Regions from separate parts of the Allobosea sp. NPDC003192 genome, predicted to be linked through region 2. Evidence: predicted binding sites of a transcription regulator. Region 2 holds the regulator's gene; each other region holds the start of a gene.
What was found. Region 2 encodes PhoB, which activates phosphate uptake and scavenging genes when phosphate is short. Its sites were predicted from a motif close to TGTCATNNANCTGTCAT; they were not measured.
Positions count from the first base shown of each region.

Region 1: olsB (l-ornithine N(alpha)-acyltransferase) is a predicted target of PhoB. The motif match lies at 1,254-1,270, and genes of this name have one in related genera.
Region 3: ACQKLX_RS16685 (esterase-like activity of phytase family protein) is a predicted target of PhoB. The motif match lies at 1,896-1,912, and genes of this name have one in related genera.

Region 1 is NZ_JBNNPK010000011.1:157,172-160,442, reverse strand. Features, by position in the region: gene ACQKLX_RS16590 (SDR family oxidoreductase) at 1-211, shown strand, start outside; gene olsB (l-ornithine N(alpha)-acyltransferase) at 219-1,175, opposite strand; gene ACQKLX_RS16580 (response regulator) at 1,300-3,271, opposite strand, start outside.
Region 2 is NZ_JBNNPK010000015.1:148,325-151,595, reverse strand. Features, by position in the region: gene ACQKLX_RS20160 (GcrA family cell cycle regulator) at 137-688, shown strand; gene ACQKLX_RS20155 (YnfA family protein) at 768-1,088, shown strand; gene phoB (phosphate regulon transcriptional regulator PhoB) at 1,098-1,796, opposite strand; gene phoU (phosphate signaling complex protein PhoU) at 1,824-2,546, opposite strand; gene pstB (phosphate ABC transporter ATP-binding protein PstB) at 2,586-3,271, opposite strand, start outside.
Region 3 is NZ_JBNNPK010000011.1:176,228-179,498, forward strand. Features, by position in the region: gene dnaJ (molecular chaperone DnaJ) at 1-126, shown strand, start outside; gene ACQKLX_RS16670 (CsbD family protein) at 183-374, opposite strand; gene ACQKLX_RS16675 (helix-turn-helix domain-containing protein) at 444-1,274, opposite strand; gene ACQKLX_RS16680 (hypothetical protein) at 1,409-1,831, shown strand; gene ACQKLX_RS16685 (esterase-like activity of phytase family protein) at 1,972-3,271, shown strand, end outside.

The DNA.
Region 1 (3,271 bases), on a different contig from region 2:
GGATGTCGTCAGCTTCGCAGCAGAAGTCACCGGGCTCACACCGCCGCCGGAAACCCCGTTCGACCCCGCCAAGCTCTCACCGATGGCTGCGAGCTTCTACGGCGAGAACAAGCGGGTCTCGAATGCGCTGGTGAAGCGCGAGCTCGGCTATGCCTTCCGTTATCCGGAGTACCGGCAAGCGCTGCGCGACCTCGCTGCCGCGGGCGAATGAGCCCGACTCAGGCGGCGTAGCGCCCGGCCTCGCCGTCGAGATAGTCGAGATAGCGCCGGTCGATGGCGGAAACCGGCAGGATGACCAGGATGTCGGTCGTGCCGAACTGTTTGTCGATCACGGCGCCGGAGCCGAAACGGGCACCGAGGCGCAGATAGCCCTTCACCAGCGGCGGCAGGCACTTCAACGCCAGCTTGGCATCGACCATGCCGGCTGGCAGGCGGTCCATCGCGACATGCCGGTCGGGTTGCGCCACGACGCGCCAGTCGCCCTGGGCGGTGGCATGATGGTGGATGAAGCTGAGCGGCAGCGCCAGCATGTCGGGGTCGATGCCGTCGAAGCTGGCACAACCGAACATCGCGTCGATACGGTGATGCCGGCAATAGGCCCAGATGCCGTGCCAGAGCAGCTCGACCGTCTTCTTGGTGCGATAGGGTTTCAGCACGCAGGAGCGGCCGAGCTCCAGGAAGCGCATCTCGGGATGACGCGCCAGCAGCGGTGCGATGTCGAATTCGGACTGGGTGTAGAAACCGCCGAGCTTGGCCACGGCCTGCTCGCGCATCAGCCGGTAGGTGCCGACGACCTTGGGCTTGATCCCGCCGAAACGGCCACGTGCGGCATGGTCGATGACGAGAAGATGGTCGCAGACAGCGTCGAAGCGATCAGCGTCGCGGCGGAACATGCGCGAGATCACATCGGGCTTGGCCGACATCTCCTGGTAGAAGACGCGATAGCGCAGGCGCTGCGCCCGCCAGATCTCGCGCGGCCCGCGCGCCAGCCTGACTTCGAGCGTGCCGGAGCGACCGAGCGTGCCGGAGAGAGCGTCGGCGCCGGGAAAGGCGAAGCCGCCGAGCTGCTTGCCGGCAGCCAGCAGGTTCGAGGGGGAGAAACGCTGCAACAGGGCCTGGCCGGCCAGCTTCTGCTTTGCCGGCTGACGAGAACCCTGAAAAACGTCGTGCGTCATAGACGGTCTGGCCCCTGCGATCCCGGATCGGCGCATGACAGCTCTGCGCCGACCGTCTTACGGGATCGCGACAAAACTACGTCACTGCGATGACGAAGCCAACCGCCTGTTGGTCTAGGATGGCTCAGGCTGACAGGATTTCGACCGTTCGCACCTGCGAAACGCGATCGATCCAGCCACGCAACTGTTCGCGCGAGAGCGGCTTAGCCAGGCAATCGTCCATGCCGGCGGCGAGCGCCTCGCGCCGGTCCTCCTCCGCCGTATTGGCCGTGACGGCGACGATGGGCAGCCGGCTCGAGCCGGATGCTTTCTCGGCCGTGCGGATTCGGCGGGCGACGGCCAACCCGTCCAGCACCGGCATGCGGACATCGAGCAAGGCGAGATCGAAGCCTTTCGCCTTGCCTGAGCGCGCCTCCTCGATCAGGCGGACGGCCTCACCGCCGTCGCGCGCCCAGATCGCACTGCAACCGAATCGCTCCAGGGTGCGGGTCAGCAACAGCGCATTGATCTCGTTGTCCTCTGCAACAAGGACCCGCAGGCCGGCGGCCGGCGGTTGCGCCGACGCATCGGCCGCCGGCGGCGCCATGACCACCTCCTGCGAACGCTCGACCGGATCGAGCCGTACCTGCAGCGAGCGGGCCCGAACCGGCTTGACGAGGAAGCCGGAGAAGCCGGCGGCATAGGGCGAGCCGAAGTTGCGGCGCTCGGCCGGCGCCAGCATGATCACGATATCGGCGACACCGGCCCGCCGTGCTGCAGAGGCCAGCGCCTCGACCGCACCGCCCGGCAGGTTGCGATCGACCAGCACCGCGGACAGGCGCGGCTCGCCAGCAAGCTCGGCGAGAGCCTGTGCATGATCGCCCACCCGCAGAACCTTGGCACCCCTGCGTTCGAGACAGGCGACAATATGAGTGGCGCTGAACGGCGCCGAAGATGCCACCAGGATGCGCCGCCCCTGCCAGCCAGGTGCAGCGGGAGACGCGCTTGCGCCTGCATCGGCCCGCAGGGGCAGGCTCAGCCGGAACAGTGCGCCGCCCCCGTCGCGATTACTCGCTTCGATCTTTCCGCCCATGGCCCGAGCGAGCCGGCGGGCGATGGCAAGGCCGAGGCCGGTACCGGCCTGGTCGCGATGACCGCTCATCCCACCCTGCTCGAACTCCTCGAAGATCGTCGCCAGGCGCTCCGCCGGGATGCCCGGGCCGGTGTCGGCGATGGCGACGACGAATTCGCCGGCGGTGCTGTCCGCCTCGATGCCGACGCCGCCCTCTTGCGTGAACTTCACGGCATTGCCGACGAGATTGAGCAGGATCTGACGCAGGCGCTCGGCATCACCGACGAGCTTCCCCGGCAGGTCCGGGCCAAGCAGCGCGGAGATCTCGATGCCCTTCGCCTGGGCGCGCGGCGCCATCAGCTCGGTGACGTCCTCGATCAGGCCGACCGGATCGAACGGCGCCTGCGTGAGTTCGAGCTTGCCGGCCTCGACCTTGGCGAAGTCGAGGATGTCGTCGACCAGGCCGAGCAGAGCCTCACCCGAGCTCCGCAGCGCCTTGACGTAGGTGTTCTGCTCCGGATCGAGCCTGGTGTCGCCGAGCAGGTCGGCCATCCCCAGGATGCCGTTGAGCGGGGTACGGAACTCATGGCTGACGGTCGCGAGGAAGCGCGACTTGGCGGCGCTGGCCTCCTCGGCCCGGCTGCGCGCCTCCTCCAGCGCGGTTTCGGCGGCGATGCGCCCGCTGATCTCGCGGCCGACACGCTGCAGCACCGTCTGGCCGGCGGCGACCGGGACGATGGTCTCGACCCAGGACAGCCAGCGCTCGCCCTCCTGCGTCTCGATGCACTCGTCGACGACGCGGGCACCACCCGGCAGCGCCTGCACCGGCCGGGCGATGCGAACACGCGGCTGCTCGACGCTGCCGACAGCCTCGGCCTCGCTCTTGCCGATGAGTGCCGCATAGGCGGTATTGGCGTAGATGATCCGACCCTCGCTGCGGCGCACGATCAGGTCACCCTGCGCCTCGATCAGGCTGCGATAGCGCTCCTCGCTGTCAGCGAGCTCCCAGAGCCGGTCGCTCAGCTTCTCGACATCGGCCGTCAGC
Region 2 (3,271 bases):
CGTCTCCAGTATCGTCAGTCCCGGGCGTAACGGCTTCCGTTTTGCGGCGGACGCTGCCGGTATCGGATTCCGCCATGATCTCTCCCTATGCCTCGCCGGCACGCTGGCGGGGCATGACGAAGACAGGTGCAACTCCATGACCGAAGCCGGAGCCTGGACCGACGAACGCGTCGAACTGCTCAAGAAGCTCTGGAATGACGGCCTGAGCGCGAGCCAGATCGCGGCGGAACTCGGCAATGTCACGCGCAACGCCGTCATCGGGAAGGTTCATCGGCTCGGCCTGTCCGGCCGGGCCAAGAGCCCGGGCTCGGCGACGCCGCGTCCGCGCAAGCCTGCCGCCCGTCCGCCGAGCCATCCGGCTGGCCATCAGAGCGGCGGCGCCGGGCTGACCCGCGGCAATACCGCCCTCGCCCCACAGTTCTCGCCCGAGATCGAAGCGGAGGCGCAGGTCGAGCGCGCGCCGGCGCCGTCCGAAGACGTGGTGGTGCCGTTTTCCGAGCGGGTCACGATCATGGACCTGCGCGAATACATGTGCCGCTGGCCGATGGGCGATCCGACTTCGCCGGAATTCCGCTTTTGCGGCGGCCGCAGCGCGACCGGCCTGCCCTATTGCGCCTATCACGCCCGCATCGCCTACCAGCCGGCAGCGGATCGCCGCCGCGACCGCAGCAAGGTCGCCCGCGCCTGACGACAGGCACTCGCGAAACGTTTACGGAAGCCGGCCTGTGGGCCGGCTTTTTCATGACCAGGGCTGGCAGGAGGACGTGATGGCTACGATCGCGATCTATCTCGGCGCGGCCTTGGCCGAGATCGCCGGCTGCTTTGCCTTCTGGGCCTGGCTGAAGCTCGACAAGCCGGTCTGGTGGCTGCTGCCAGGCCTCGTCTTTCTCGCAACCTTCGCCTGGCTGCTGACGCTGGTCGACAGCCCCGCCGCCGGGCGCGCCTTCGCCGCCTATGGCGGCGTCTACATCGTGGCGTCTCTGGCCTGGATGGCGCTGGTCGAGAAGGTCGCGCCCGACCGTTACGACCTGGCCGGCGCGGCGCTCTGCCTTGCCGGCGCGGCTGTCGTCATCGCCGCACCGCGCTGACGAACGCGATCAACCCCGCGCAAACGTCTCGTCGAAGGCGTAGCCGGCGCCGCGCACCGTACGCAGCGGATCCTTGGCGTTGGCCGGGGTGATCGCCTTGCGCAGGCGCCCGACATGGACGTCGACGGTGCGCTCGTCGATATAGACGTCGCGGCCCCAGACGGCGTCGAGCAGCTGCGCCCGCGAATAGACCCGGCCCGGCGCCTGCATCAGGAATTCGAGCAGGCGGAACTCGGTCGGGCCGAGATGCAGTTCGGCACCAGCCCGGCGGACGCGCCGCGTCGTGCGGTCGAGCTCGAGATCGCCGGCCGCGAGCAGGCCGGCGACATGGCCGGGCTTGGCGCGGCGCAGCAGCGCCTGGATGCGGGCGATCAGCTCGGGCAGCGAGAACGGCTTGACGACATAATCATCAGCGCCGGTAGCGAGGCCGCGCACGCGCTCGGTCTCCTCGCCGCGGGCAGTCAGCATGATGATCGGCACGCGCTCGGTGTCGCGGCGGGTGCGCAGGCGCCGGCAGAGCTCGATGCCGGAGAGGCCGGGCAGCATCCAGTCGAGCAGGACGAGGTCCGGCGTATGGTCGCGCAGATGCAGTTCGGCGTCGTCGCCGCGCGCCACGCTGTCGACCTCGAAGCCCTCGGCCTCGAGATTGTAGCGCAGGAGCAGGGTGAGCGGCTCCTCGTCCTCGACGATCAGGATGCGTGCGGGCATGTCAGGGTCCGTTCAAGCCCCGCCGGTTCAGCCATTGGCCGCCGGCAGGTCGACGAGGATGTTGGTGGTGTCGAGCTTCGGCCGGCTCTCGTCGATCGACTGGCCGGTAACGAGATAGTGGATGGTCTCGGCGATGTTGGTGGTGTGGTCGCCGATGCGCTCGACGTTCTTGGCGCAGAACAGGAGATGCGTGCAGAAGGTGATGTTGCGCGGGTCCTCCATCATGTAGGTGAGGAGCTCGCGGAACAGCGAGGTATAGAGCGCGTCGATCTCATCGTCGCGGCGCCAGACCTCCATCGCCTTCTGCTCGTTGCTCGCAGCGTAGGCGTCGAGCACGTCCTTGAGCTGGGCCTGGACCAGGCGGCTCATATGCTCGAGCCCGACCACGGCGCGATGTGGCGGCGAGAACTGGCCAGAGATCGCGACGGCGCGCTTGGCGATGTTCTTGGCGAGATCGCCGACGCGCTCGATATCGGCCGCGATGCGGATCGCCGAGATCAGCTCGCGTAGGTCGTTGGCGAGCGGCTGGCGCCGGGCAATGGTCAGCACCGCCTTCTCCTCGACATCGCGCTGGAGATTGTCGAGGCGCTGGTCGGCGCTGATGATCTTCTGGGCGAGCGCGGTGTCGCGGCGCACCAGCGCGACCGTCGAGTCGCCGAGCATGCGCTCGGACATGCCGCCCATCTCGGCGAGGCTGCGGCGCAGGCCCTCGAGATCGGCATCATAGGAGCGGACGATATGGTCGGACATCGGGGCGTATCCTTCGGGGCTGCCGACGATTTCAGGATGTCAGCCGAAACGGCCGGTGACGTAGTCCTGCGTCTGCTTCTTGTGCGGGTTCATGAAGATGGTGTTGGTGGCGTCGAATTCGATCACCTCACCGAGATACATGAAGGCGGTGTACTGCGAGATGCGCGCCGCCTGCTGCATGTTGTGGGTGACGATGACGATGGTGAAGTCGCTCTTCAGCTGCTCGAGCAGGTCCTCGATCTTGCCGGTCGAGATCGGGTCGAGCGCCGAGGTCGGCTCGTCGAACAGGATGACCTCGGGCTTCTGGGCGATGGTGCGGGCGATGCACAGGCGCTGCTGCTGGCCGCCGGACAGGCCCATGCCGGAGCTCCTCAGCTTGTCCTTGACCTCGTCCCAGAGGGCGGCGCGGCGCAGTGCGCCCTCGACGCGATCGTCGAGCTCCGACTTCGGCGGCTTCTCATAGAGGCGGATGCCGAAGGCGACGTTGTCGTAGATCGACATCGGGAACGGCGTCGGCTTCTGGAAGACCATGCCGATGCGCGAGCGCAGTTCGTTCACGTCGACATTGTTGGAGATGATGTTGCGGCCGTCGAGCAGGATCTCGCCGGTGGCGCGCTGCTCGGGATAGAGCGAATAGATGCGGTTGAAGATGCGCAGCAGGGTCGACTTACCGCAGCCGGACGGGCCGATCAGCGCCGTGACGTGGCGGTCGCGGAAATCGAGAT
Region 3 (3,271 bases), on a different contig from region 2:
ACCGCCCGCCAGCGCGAGCTTCTGATGGAATTCGAGCGCGAGAGCTCGGGCGCGACCCATCCGGAGACCGCAGGCTTCTTCGGCCGGGTCAAGGACTTCCTCGGCGGGCTCGGGGGTTCCGCCTGAAACGAGAAACGGGCGCCTCGCGGCGCCCGTTTTTTGATCGGGACCGACCTTGCGGGTCAGGCCTTGTCGATCACTTTCTTGACGGCGTCCTTGGCCTTGCCGACCGCCTGCTGGGCTTCGCCCTTGCGCTCCTGCGCGATGCCTTCGGCCTGCAGCCCGGGCTTGTTCAGCGCCTTGCCGGCGGCCTGCTTGACGTTACCGGCGGCTTCGTTGGCCAGGCCCTTGATCTTGTCGGTCGTGCTGCCCATGGACGTATTCCTCTTGGATCGGGGAGGGCGCCGCAGCGCCCGGTCGGGAGGACAACGTCGCCGGGCAAGTCAGGTTCCCGCACCTTTCGACACATCGGCTGCGATCGCCCGCAGTGTCTGTCCCGTCGCCTCGTCGGCCGGGAAGAAGGTCTCCAGCGCCAGTTCAGACAAGGTGACGTCGACAGGCGTGCCGAACACCGTCGTGGTCGAGATCAGCGAGAGCAGGGTCTCGCCCAGCCGCAAGTGCAAGGGCAGCACGATCGGCGGCTCCGTTTCCTCCTGCGGTTTGCCTTCTACGGTCGGCGCAGCCGGGACCGGATAGCTCAGCAACTCGGTCAGGAGTTCGGCGAGCAGCGGATCGGCGGTGGCGCGGATCTGTTGGCGCAGCCTTGCGATCAGATGGCCGCGCCACTCCACGAGGTTGAGGATCGCCGGAGCGAGCCCGCGCGGGTGCAGGCTGAGCCGGAGCACGTTGACAGGAGGACGCAGCAGGTCGGCGTCCTCGACGACCGCGAGCATCGGCGCGATCATCGCGTTCGCGGCGAGCAGGGTCCAGTGCCGGTCGACGGCGACGGCCGGGTAGGGCTCGTGCCCCTTGAGCAGCAGGTCGATCGCGCTGCGGGCCGCCTGCAGGCCGGGATCTTCCAGCGAGCGTTCGAGATAGACCGGCGCGTAGCCTGCGGCGAGCAGGAGCGCGTTGCGCTCGCGCAATGGCACGCCGAGATGCTCGGAGAGCAGCAGGACCATGTCGCGGCTCGGGACCGAGCGACCGCTCTCGACGAAGCTGAGATGCTTCTGCGAGATCTCGGCTTCGAGCGCGAGGTCGAGCTGGCTGAGACGGCGCAGCTGGCGCCAGTCGCGGATGAGATGCCCGATCGCGGGCTGCGAATGCTTGTTCATGGCAGGCAAGCTAGCCGCAGCCGAGCCGCCATCCAATTACCTCTGGCTTAATCGACCGGCCGCCTTGGCTTCGTCAGCATGAGCTCCATCAGCAACGGCCCGCCGGTCAAGCGGGCCCGAACCGGAGAACGACCATGGCCTTTATCCAGTCCTCGCGTTTCCTGCGCAACGCCCTCGCTCTCGACGCCGCCGCCTGTGCCGCCACCGGCCTGCTGCTCAGCACTGGAGCCGGCGCGCTCTCCGGCCTGCTCGGCTTCCCCCAGGAATTCCTGCGCGGCGCCGGCCTTTTGCTGTTGCCCTGTGCCGCTGCGCTCGCCTTCTTCGCCAGCCGGGTGCGCTTGCCGCGGCTCGCCGTCTACGCGGTGATCGGCATCAACATCCTCTGGGTCGTCGACAGCGTCCTGATCCTGGTCGCCGGCTGGTTCGCGCCGACCACGCTCGGCATTGCCTTCGTGCTGACCCAGGCCGCGGCGGTCGCGGTTGTCACCGAGCTCGAAGTGATCGGCCTGAAGAAGTCGGTCGCGGAAGCAGCCGGTGCCGAGGCTGCGCTGCGCTGACCTGCTCGAATATCTTGCAAGGCCGCTGCGGATGGCTCCGCGGCGGCCTTCGTTTGCGACGGCTTGTCACGCAACTGTCGTATGTCCTGACTAGCCGGAGGACCTGCCGCTCGATGCCAGATGCGGGACAGGATCCTCTCATGCGCAAGCCCTTCGCCCTCGCCGCCCTCGCGACCTTCCTGCTCGCCGGCACCGCCCTGGCCGAGCCGAACTTCAACCGCATCGCCACCTTCCAGGTGCCCCTGAATCTGCCGGCCGATCGCGACACGAAAAAGAAGACGGTGTCCGAGATCATCACGGCCAACGAAGCCGGAACCCTGCTCGCCTATACCGACGCCGAGCAGAAGGCGGTCGGGCTCGTCGACATCACCACGGCCAACGCGCCCAAGCCCGGTGGCTTCATTCCGGTCGGCGGCGAGCCGACCTCGGTCGTCATTCTCGGCGAGCGCGCCTTCGCCGTCGTCGTCACCTCGGGCGACAACTTCAAGGAGCCGGCCGGCCACCTCGCCACCATCGACCTCAAGACCAGGCAGGTCGTGGCGAAATGCGAACTCGGCGGGCAGCCGGATTCGATCACCCTGACCAAGGACAAGGGCAAGCTCGCCATCGTCATCGAGAACGAACGCGACGAGAAACTGAACAAGGGCGACTTGCCGCAGCTTCCCGGCGGCAATCTCACGCTGATCGGCATCAAGGACGGTGAGGCCGATTGCGGCTCGAAGCAGATCGTCGAGCTCACCGGCATTGCCGCGGTCGAGCCGACCGATCCGGAGCCGGAATTCGTCGACGTCAACCAGGATGGCCTCGCCGTGGTGACGCTGCAGGAGAACAACCACATCGCCGTGGTCGATACGAAGACCGGCAAGCTCGTCGCGCATTTCCCCGCGGGTGCCGTCGACCTCAAGAACATCGACAAGACCCGCGACGGCCAGATCAAGCCGGTCGAGGAGCTGAAGGGCGTCCGCCGCGAGCCCGATGCCGTGCGCTGGCTCGACAATGACCGCTTCGTCACCGCCAATGAGGGCGACTGGAAGGGCGGCTCGCGCGGCTTCACCATCTTCCGCAAGGACGGCACGGTCGAATTCGATTCCGGCAACATGGTCGACCATATCGCCATCCGCCTCGGCCACTATCCCGAGCGCCGCTCGGCTGCCAAGGGTAGCGAGCCGGAGGGCATCGAGGTCGGCACCTACAATGGCGAGCGCCTGTTCTTCGTCGGGCTGGAGCGCGCCTCGCTCGTGCTCGTCTTCAAGGATGAGGGGCCGGGCAAGGCCCCGCGCTTCCTGCAGGCGCTGCCCGGCGGCATTGCGCCTGAAGGCCTGCTCGCCATCCCGCGGCGCAATCTCTTCGTCTCTGCCTCCGAGGCCGATCTCGGGGAAAAGGGTGGCGCGCGCTCGGCCGTGACGATCTATGAGCGCAGCGAGGGTCCGGCCACCTACC